2 regions of the Myxosarcina sp. GI1 genome follow, and region 1 is predicted to be linked to the other one. Evidence: riboswitches for the same ligand, from Rfam matches in the RefSeq annotation. Region 1 holds a riboswitch; the other holds the start of a gene.

Region 1 (4,874 bases):
CTGCTTTTGCCTGTTGCCAAAGAGTTTCTAGTTCGTCAATGTCACAATCGTTTAAAGGACGCGAAGCAGATTGCTCCATCAGTTTTAACCTGCTAATAAAGCGGCGGTTGGTTCCCTGTAAAGCTTCAAAGGGATCGAGATCGTACCAGCGTGCGACATTGATTATTGTAAACAATAAATCTCCTAATTCTGCTTGCTGATGTTCTTTATCTTCAGCAGTCAAAGCCTGTTTGAATTCTGCTAACTCCTCATCAAACTTCAACCAAACTCCAGCAATATTTTCCCATTCAAAACCCGCTGCTGCTGCTTTTCTAGAGATTTTCATGCCCGCCATTAGAGGCGGTAGGCTACGAGCATAACGCTCTAATTTGCGACTTAGTAATTGTGCCTGTTCTGGGGTTATCCCTTTTTCTAAAGCCTTAATTTGTTCCCAATTCTGATTGACCTCAGCCGCACTATTAACTTTAATATCGCCGAATACATGAGGATGACGGCGAATTAGTTTTTCTGTAATTCCCTCTGCTACTTCTTCTAAGGTAAAATCATCCCGTTCGCTAGCGATTTGTGTTTGTAAGATTACCTGTAGCAGCAAATCTCCCAATTCTTCAGCGATCGCATCTTTGTCGCCACTATTAATAGCATCTACCACTTCGTAAGCTTCTTCAATGACATAAGGGACTAAAGTTTGTGGCGTTTGCGCCAAATCCCAGGGACAACCACCATCGGGCGATCGCAACTGCGCTACTACCTCAATTAAACGCTGTAAAGCGACTAATACCGAACTATAAGTTGCCGATTGAAAACTCATCTTATTTTATTAAGAAAGCAAAACATACTTCTATAAGATAAAGCTTTTTCTGATTATATGCGATCGCGCTCTGCGCGCTGGCTGAGACCGAAGGACTTGCTACGCAATCGCCAATCGCTTAAATCTTAATTTTGCTATTTAGTAATACCATAAGCTTACGTTAAGGCGTTTGCCAAATACGCTGGTGGTAATCTTTTGGTTGAGCGTAAGGGTCGCTATGACTATGATTATGATGGTGTCCGTGATGATGATGTCCGTGATGGTGCCCTCCATCTTCTGCGATCGCAGAAAGGCGAAACTTACACATTTCACAATTCATTGCTACCTTACCCAACTGTGCCTCTATTTCTCGCTCTCTCATCACCTCTAACAGCTGCGATGCAATACCCATTTCTGGCAAACAAGTAAAATCTATGTCTGGATATTGCTCTTGTTGTAAAGCGGTAATGTTATAAATCTTTTCCATTAAGGTGCCTGTAAACAAAAAATACGGCAAAACGATAATGCGTTTGGGTTGGTATAAATAAGCTCGTCTAAAACCTTCTTCCAAACGGGGATGGCTAATGCCAATAAAGCAAATTTCTACCGTCTTGTAGCCACTACCTTCCCAAACTATTCTGGCTAGCTTGCAGACATCGCCATTAGCATCGGGGTCGCTAGAACCACGCCCGACAAACAATAGTACGGTGTCGGAACGAGAAATCTGATGCGGATTATGTTGTGGTGTATCCAAGTCTGCTAGCCGATCGCGCCATAGTTCTAGAATCTTGGGATTGATGCCAAAATGACGACCGTAACTAAAGTTTAACTGTGGATAGAGCGATCGCGTCCTGTCTAATTCGTTAGTTACGTCAAATTTATTATGTCTGGCAGCAAATAGTAAAATTGGCAGTGCAGTAATCTCTGTATAGCCTCGTTCGACACAGGCTGCTACTCCCTGTTCTATACTCGGTTCGGTCAATTCTAAAAAACAGGGAATTACGGGGCGAGAAGTATCTAATTGTTGGTAGATGTTTACGAAATCGAGGAAAGTTTGTCTGCCTCGTTGATTTCTCGTACCGTGTCCGATCGCCAGTAAAGGTCTGTTGTGTGGTAGTGGTGGTAATTGAAGTGAGTTAAATTTAGTTGCGGAATTGGCAATAACCATCTATTTTATTTAGCTCCAGTTAGTCGAAGTGATGAATTTTTGGTTTATTTGCAGAAATATTATTAACTTTTGGGCAGGGCAATGTCTTGCCCGTAAAGCAGTTCTCGCGTAATTAATTATTAGTGCGATTACCAAGATCTAAATAGTTATAGATGGTAAAGCGTGAAAAAAAATCGTAGCCAGATAATTGTTAATTAAAGCTATAAAAAGATCGATCATCTGTACCTCGCAGATATACGTATGAGTAAGTGGACTGTATTTATCGGCGGGCATTCTGACTAAGAGATTTTTTTTATCCAATCCCATCACAGTTGCGGGACAGCGTTGGATTTGCACCAAACTTTCCCCTTTACTTTTGATGGCTGTTCCCCATCAAAACCGATTTTTATATTGTAGACTTAATGCGATCGCAAAAAAACAAAAATTAAGTTTAGATTTTAGCGTTGCATATTTACAGGATAATTTTCGATTATCTATTTAAAAACTTTCTTTATCTGTCATCTAGATTTTATTTTATAGCACTTGTTACTTGCTACTTTTGCTCCATCATCCCATTATCATGCAACGCCTAGATTTTACTCGCCAGCTGACCAAGGCTTGAGAAAATCGGCATAGAGAGTCAAGCCACCGTCAATAAATATAGTTTGTCCTGTAATGTAAGAAGCATCATCAGAAGCCAAAAAAGCGGTTATGGCTGCCATTTCTTCGGTATTACCTGTTCTACCTAAAGGAATATGGCTGACAATCTTTTGTTTCTTTTGAGGATCGTTAGACCACTCATTGATCGGTGTTTCTGTTGCCCCTGGAGCGATCGCATTAACTCTAATGCCTTTGGGTGCATATTCTAATGCTAAGGTTTTAGTCATGTTTTCCATGCCCCCTTTACTCATCGAGTAGCTAACATATTGAGGACGAGGAATAATTTCGTGGACGCTGGAGACGTTGATAATAATGCCGCCATTACCGCGCTCTAAAAAATGTTTGATTACTTCTCTAGCACAGAGAAAGCTGCCTCTAAGATTGACGGACAATACTTTATCTAAGTCATCTGCTGAAAGCTTGTGAGAATCGGCAGCGATTTGAATACCAGCATTGTTTATTAAAATGTCTATGCTACCAAATTTGCTAATTACCTCATCGCACATTCTAATAATATCTTGCTCTTGAGAGACATCTCCTTCTACCCGCATTTCTTTGCCACCGCAGCCTTTAACCTGAGAACACATCTCCTCAATTAGCTTTTCGGTATCCTCGGCTTTTTCTGGATCGTTGCGATAGTTAATAGCAATATTAGCTCCCTCTACAGCAAAACGGGCGGCGATCGCTTTACCAATCCCCGAAGTTGCACCCGTCACTAAGACGTTTTTTCCTTTTAAACCTTTCATTATTTCAATTAAGCGTACGTGGAAGCTATTATTTTACAAATTTGACTAAACCTATTTAATTAAAGCCAGGTAGTTAAGAAATCTTGCTGAAGTTATAAATTTAGGCTTTAGAACTACTTATCCACTTAAACAACAATACTAAAACTACCGCACTGGCACTACCCATTGCTACGGCAGCAATCGCAAAATTATTCCAGTTACGAACGGCGATCGCTACTGCTGCCCAAACAAACACTCCGCCATAGGCAAAATTAGTTTTGGGTGTAGCTGCGGCAATGGTAATTAATGCCCCAATTATCACCATAATTATCGTCCAAACTTGAGGACTGAGACCCCAACCGTTCCACTCCCAAGTGGTTAAAACAGTTGCTCCATTGACGATTGTAGCGACGTTAATCCATGCTAGATAAATACTGAGGGGATAGTAAATTAACCATTTTTGCCTGAAAGAGAAAGTGCGATCGCTTCTCAACAAACGCCAGTATCCACCAATTAGAGGCAATAAAATCGCCAACATCAATACAAAAGACCAGGTAAACTGACGGTTTAAAAAGCAAAATACCCAAATAATCTGTGCGATTGAAGCGATCGCCACCGAATAGCCGATTTTTTGTAGCAAAGGATCGTATTTTTCTGAAGGTAATACCTGATTGATGGCAAAACCAATCAAACCCAAGTAAATTAAGCCCCAAATGGCAAAGGCATAATTAGCAGGAGTAATTAAAATATTGCTAAAGAGTTCGTTGGAGATTTCGCCAATAGTCAATCCCTGGGGAGGACTAATATTTGCCCAGACATTAGTACCAAAAGCTGCAATGACAAATACTAAATTAACTATCTGTCGCAGCGAGGGTTTTTTACTTTTCGAGCGAGGGCGAACGTCCATGAGTAATTACAATTGCTACCCTTTAATTTTGACACAAGCAAAATAAGCTGTTACGCATTGATTTCTATTTTCTCTCATAACGAGCTATACAGGGAGTTCCCCAGGCTATTTGTCTGTTAGGAATATCGCGAAAGACGCTACTTCTGGCACCGATAACGCTGTTAGCACCAATTGTCACTCCAGCACCAACAAAACAGTCCGTAGCGATCCAGGCTCCATTACCGATATGAATTGGTTTGATAATTAGGTCAAAAGAAATCTTATTAATATCGTGACTACCAGTACAAAGATAAGACTTTTGAGAAACAACTGCATGACAACCAATTTCGATGCGATCGACACTGTATAAAACTACATCATCGCCGATCCAGCTAAAGTCACCAATAGTTACATTCCAGGGATAGGTAAAACGAGCGGTTGGACGAATTATTACGCCTTTGCCTACTGTCGCTCCAAACAAACGCAAGAGCCAACAGCGAAAACCATTTAAATTATGCAAGCTAAGAGGAAAAGCGATCGCCTGAACTAACCACCAAAGAATTACATACCAGTTAGCCCTGCCGCGATCGCATTGAGAAGAGTCATACAAACGCAAATCTACTAGCGGCTTGGCATCTAAAACTGGAGTTAACTTATTGGCACTTTGGG
Region 2 (4,874 bases), on a different contig from region 1:
AATTCAATGTAAAAATTGAAAATTTAAACAAGTTATTTGTGGTTAGTACGTAATAGCCTTCATATAGACTAATCAAAAACTAATAGCAATAGGTAAAGTTGCTCAATTTTAGCTTGTGAATAATAAAGTTTTTCCAACGTCCGAATAAAAGACGCAAAACTGCGAATGCTTAATTTAAGAAGCTTATTTAGTTCTTTTGGTAGATGTATGTTAGAAAAAAACCCTGTATTACTGTAGCCTGGGTCGATCCCTCTTTAAACACAAAACACTCTACTTTATACATATAAATAAATTTAACTATTGCCAAAGGACTCGATTTAGCAAAAAATAAATACAGAATTCATAAAAGAAAAGATATGCCTATTAATTTAAAAGAGGACATTATGTACATCCTGCTACAAAAAATTAAAGCAGGAGAAGGCAATGATAACAGGGTAGATTTTAGCAGTACGGATTTTACTGGTAGAAATATGACCGTATCTGATTTTCTCGGTCATTTAGATTATCTCAATCAAAAAAAATATATCGAAGCTGATTTTACAGGCAATGCCTATGCCAATCAGGAAGATGTACCAGATGTTATCGATTCAGACGAAGTAGACTTTAGTATTGCTAACACTTTGGGCGCACCCGACGGACCACTGCCGCATTTAATTAGGTTCAATCGCGCTGAATTAACCGATAAAGGTCAAAAAATGCTCGATCGCATGGAAGAAAAACCTCCAGAATCATTGGGTTCGGGACCATCGTCACAAATTGTCGACCGAGACACTCCTTTTCTCGAAGAAGTTGCTCTCAAAGCCGAACTGCCAGATATATTTGATGCTAGAGATTTAGTCACTGTAGTCTATCGCACCATGCGAGACTTGATGACTACTGAAGCTGCCGAAAACGTAGAGTCGGAACTGCACGATCCTGCCGAACCTACCGACCAAAAAAGATTGCAGGAAGAAATTGCCCAACTGTGGAAAGACGAAAATCCAATCGTATCCTGGTTGAGTAAAGTTCGTCCGCCGTTAAAATTCGACGACGAAACTTTCTTCTTTCGAGTCAAACAAGAAGGAGGACTACCAAAAGGTACAGATAGCGAGAAAGTAATCAAAGCAATCTTTTCTGCCACCAAAGGTGAATTATCAGCAGAAAGAGCGAATGAAATTGCTGAGTTTCTTCCAGGAAAAATTAAAGAACTTTGGGAAGCAGCTTAATAAAGTAGGAAGTAGAAAGTAGGAAGTCATAAGAGACGGGGAGGCTTCACTCTACTAGAGAGTTCCCCTAGTCCCCCAGTCCCTACTAGTACCTAAAACCTTTTCTACTCCTCTACCTCTATTTAAGTTGTATATTCAGCATTAATCTCTACATATTTATAAGTCAAATCGCAACCCCAGGCGACACTGGTTCCACTACCAACTCCGATCGAAACCTCAATTAATACCGTGTCGTTTTGCAAATATTCTCCTGCGGCGGCTTGTCTGAGATAGTTACTAGCCGCAGCGCGATCGAAAGGAAGAGGTTGTCCGTTTTGCATGAGTTGCAAATCGCCCAGCCTTATGTTTAGTTCGTCCTGGTGAAATTTAACTCCTGCCCTACCTGCGGCAGCAGCAATTCTGCCCCAGTTAGGATCGCGTCCAAAAACTGCCGATTTGACTAAAGACGAGCCAGCAATAGTTTTAGCTATTGCCGAGGCAGCTTTATCATCATTAGCTCCCGATACTCGTACTTCTATCAAACATGTCGCTCCTTCACCATCGCGAGCGATCGCTTTGGCTAAATGTTGGCAGACTGCGGTTAACATTGCCTCTAATTTTTCGGCATTTTTGCTTTTTTCGGTAATTGCTGAGGTGCGAGATTGCCCATTAGCCAAAGCTAATAAAGTATCGTTGGTGCTAGTGTCCCCATCTACAGTAACTTGATTGAAGCTTTTGTTAGCGGCTCGCTTGAGCATCTGCTGCCATAGCTGAGTCGAAACTGCCGCATCACAGGTAACAAATGCCAGCATAGTCGCCATGTTGGGATGAATCATGCCCGAACCTTTGGCTATACCGCCAATTCTGACGGGACGACCTTCAATTGTAGTTTCTAAAGCAATTTCTTTAGTTACCAGATCGGTAGTTACAATAGCTTCGGCAGCATCTTTACCTCCTTCTAGAGAAGCAGCAGCAACTAATTGGGGTAAGCTTTGAGATAAAGCTTCTATTTTGATTCTCTGACCGATAACCCCCGTTGATGCGAGTAAAATCGAATCTTCAGCAATATTTAATTCTCTACCTAGTAGTTCGGCACACAACCGAGCGTCTTTCCAACCCGCTTCGCCCGTGGCAGCATTAGCCTGTCCTGCGTTACATAAAATTGCTCTGGCACTAGCCTTGGCTTGCAGACGCTTCCGACAATAATCGACACAAGCGGCTCTTACTTGGGTAGTGGTAAATACTCCAGCGGCGATCGCTTCAGATTCTGATAAAATCAGGGCTAAATCCTTTGCCCCCGAAGCTTTTAATCCTGCGGCGATCCCTGCCGCTTTGAATCCTTTGGGTGCAGTTATGCCACCGCTTACTGTCTGCCAGTCTGCCATGATCGATAATAATTTGAACTTCGATTTAAAGCTGATTATACCAATCTTATGGTAGGTTTATATTTGTCTGCGATATCGGTTCTGATGGGGGTCAGCCATCAGGAGTGAAGGGGAAAGTTCAGTGCAAATCTGACGCTGTCCCGCAACTGTAAAGAGATCTTTGCGATACTCTAAGTCAGGATGCCCGCCGATAAAAATCAAAAATTCGCTCGAACATATCTGCGAGGTACGGATAATGTCTGCTCTATCGTTTGTAGCGCGATCGCTAAAAAAAATTAGCGCGATCGCTTTAGCAATTTTTAGTTGGTTACTGTTTATCTTTATAGCAATCGAACCCGCCCAAGCTCATCACGCTATGGGTGGTATACTTCCTGATAATTTTGCTGAAGGATTTTTGTCAGGATTGGCTCATCCAGTTATAGGTTTAGAGCACTTGGCTTTTGTAGCTGCGATTGGATTGTTAGCCGCTTTAAGCAACAAATTAGGCGTAATTCCCTTGGTTTTCATTACTGCCACAGCAATAGGAACGGGAATTCATTTATTAAGCATAGATTTGTTTTTACCAGAAGTAATTATTACTGGTTCTGTATCGATCGTTGGAATTTTCTTGGCTCAAAAAAATTTAGTTGATTCAGGTTTGTTAATTGTCTTTACCGTCATAGCAGGAATTTTTCACGGTTATGCTTACGGCGAATCAATAGTTGGTGCAGAAACTACCGCTTTGAGTGGTTATCTATTGGGCTTTTGTTTGATTCAGCTAGTTATAAGCGCGACTGTCTTTACTATCGGAAGATTGGTAATTAGTAGAAATTCTTTGTCCGATAATACTTCTAATCTAAACCTACGATTTGCAGGTTTTACAATCTGCGGTATCGGCGTAGCTTTTTTAGCTAATACATTAATAAGTTAAGACGAGCAATCGTCAACCAACTACCAACCATTAACTACTAACAAAATAAAATGCACAAAATACCCGTAACTGTAATTTCAGGTTTTCTCGGCGCGGGGAAAACGACTTTAGTGCGTCATTTGCTACAAAATAATCAAGGAAGAAAGATTGCCGTTATAGTCAATGAATTTGGCGAGGTAGGAATAGACGGCGATCTTTTACGCTCTTGTCAAGTTTGCGATGAGGAAGAAACTCCTGACGGGAATATTATCGAGCTAACCAATGGTTGTCTGTGCTGTACGGTACAAGAGGAGTTTTATCCAACTATGCAGGAACTACTCAAACGTAGAGACAAAATAGACTGTTTGCTAATCGAAACTTCGGGACTGGCATTACCAAAACCTCTGGTGCGCGCTTTTAGCTGGTTCGAGATTCGTAATAGTGCTACGGTCGATGGAGTGGTTACGGTAGTAGATTGTCAGGCATTAGCCAATGGAGCGATCGCTGGAGATTTAGCGGCATTAGAAGCACAGCGTCAAGCCGATCCCAATCTAGAACACGAAACTCCCCTCGAAGAACTATTTGAAGATCAGTTAGCCTGTGCCGACTTAGTACTGTTAACTAAAACCGACTTGGTAAATGCTGCCGATGTAGAGAGGATTAAAACTCTGCTGAAGCAAGACTTATCGCCGAGAGTTAAAATTGTCGTCGCCGAACGGGGACAAATCGCTGCCGATCTTTTACTCGGGTTTAATGCTGCGGTAGAGGATAATCTAAGCGATCGCCCCTCCCATCATGATGATGAAGCAGACCACGAACACGACGATGATATTAAAGCAGTAGAAATTGTCTGCGATCGCAGCTTCGAACCAAATATTTTAATCGAACGATTACAACAGCTATTGCTACAGCATGAAATCTATCGCATCAAAGGCTTTGTTAATGTAGCGACAAAACCCATGCGTCTGGTAATTCAAGGTGTTGGCAATCGTTTCGACCGCTTTTACGATCGCCTGTGGCAAGGTGACGAACTTCGTCAAACTCGTTTGGTAGTTATCGGACGTAATTTAGAGCGAGAACAGGTAGAAGCCGCTATTTTAAATGAGTAACGCTCAGTAGACGAGAGATCTAAGAAAACCTCGTAAATTTTCCAGTACTCTTTGAGTGGACAGTATATTTACTGTCATGACCGAGCAAAACGATTTCTAAATGTGAGTATAAATAATACATATCGCTATATTCTGCGTAATATTAACTATTAGTAGATTAATTGAGATTGAAAGCCATGATAAGATCTTTAGTTGGAATGCTTGCTGGAGTAAGCGTTGTTTTAGGAAGCGCGATCGCTTTTCCCTCAGCTACCTCAGCTAGAAATAATACCTACTACTGCGCCCAGCTTAACGGTAAGTGGAATAC

The links. A riboswitch is a leader RNA that binds a small molecule or an ion and turns the genes downstream of it on or off. The one in region 1 is predicted to bind cobalamin.
Region 2: another riboswitch for cobalamin. It lies ahead of KV40_RS08515 (HupE/UreJ family protein); the one in region 1 lies ahead of KV40_RS21900 (sirohydrochlorin chelatase).

Annotation. Positions count from the first base shown of each region.
Region 1 is NZ_JRFE01000026.1:353,120-357,993, forward strand. Features, by position in the region: gene mazG (nucleoside triphosphate pyrophosphohydrolase) at 1-808, opposite strand, end outside; gene KV40_RS21900 (sirohydrochlorin chelatase) at 969-1,955, opposite strand; cobalamin riboswitch at 2,202-2,353, opposite strand; gene KV40_RS21910 (glucose 1-dehydrogenase) at 2,531-3,340, opposite strand; gene KV40_RS21915 (hypothetical protein) at 3,441-4,226, opposite strand; gene hpsU (hormogonium polysaccharide biosynthesis acetyltransferase HpsU) at 4,291-4,874, opposite strand, start outside.
Region 2 is NZ_JRFE01000014.1:363,384-368,257, reverse strand. Features, by position in the region: gene KV40_RS08525 (DUF2267 domain-containing protein) at 357-1,205, shown strand; gene argJ (bifunctional ornithine acetyltransferase/N-acetylglutamate synthase) at 1,328-2,569, opposite strand; cobalamin riboswitch at 2,629-2,776, shown strand; gene KV40_RS08515 (HupE/UreJ family protein) at 2,805-3,479, shown strand; gene cobW (cobalamin biosynthesis protein CobW) at 3,530-4,567, shown strand; gene KV40_RS08505 (COP23 domain-containing protein) at 4,744-4,874, shown strand, end outside.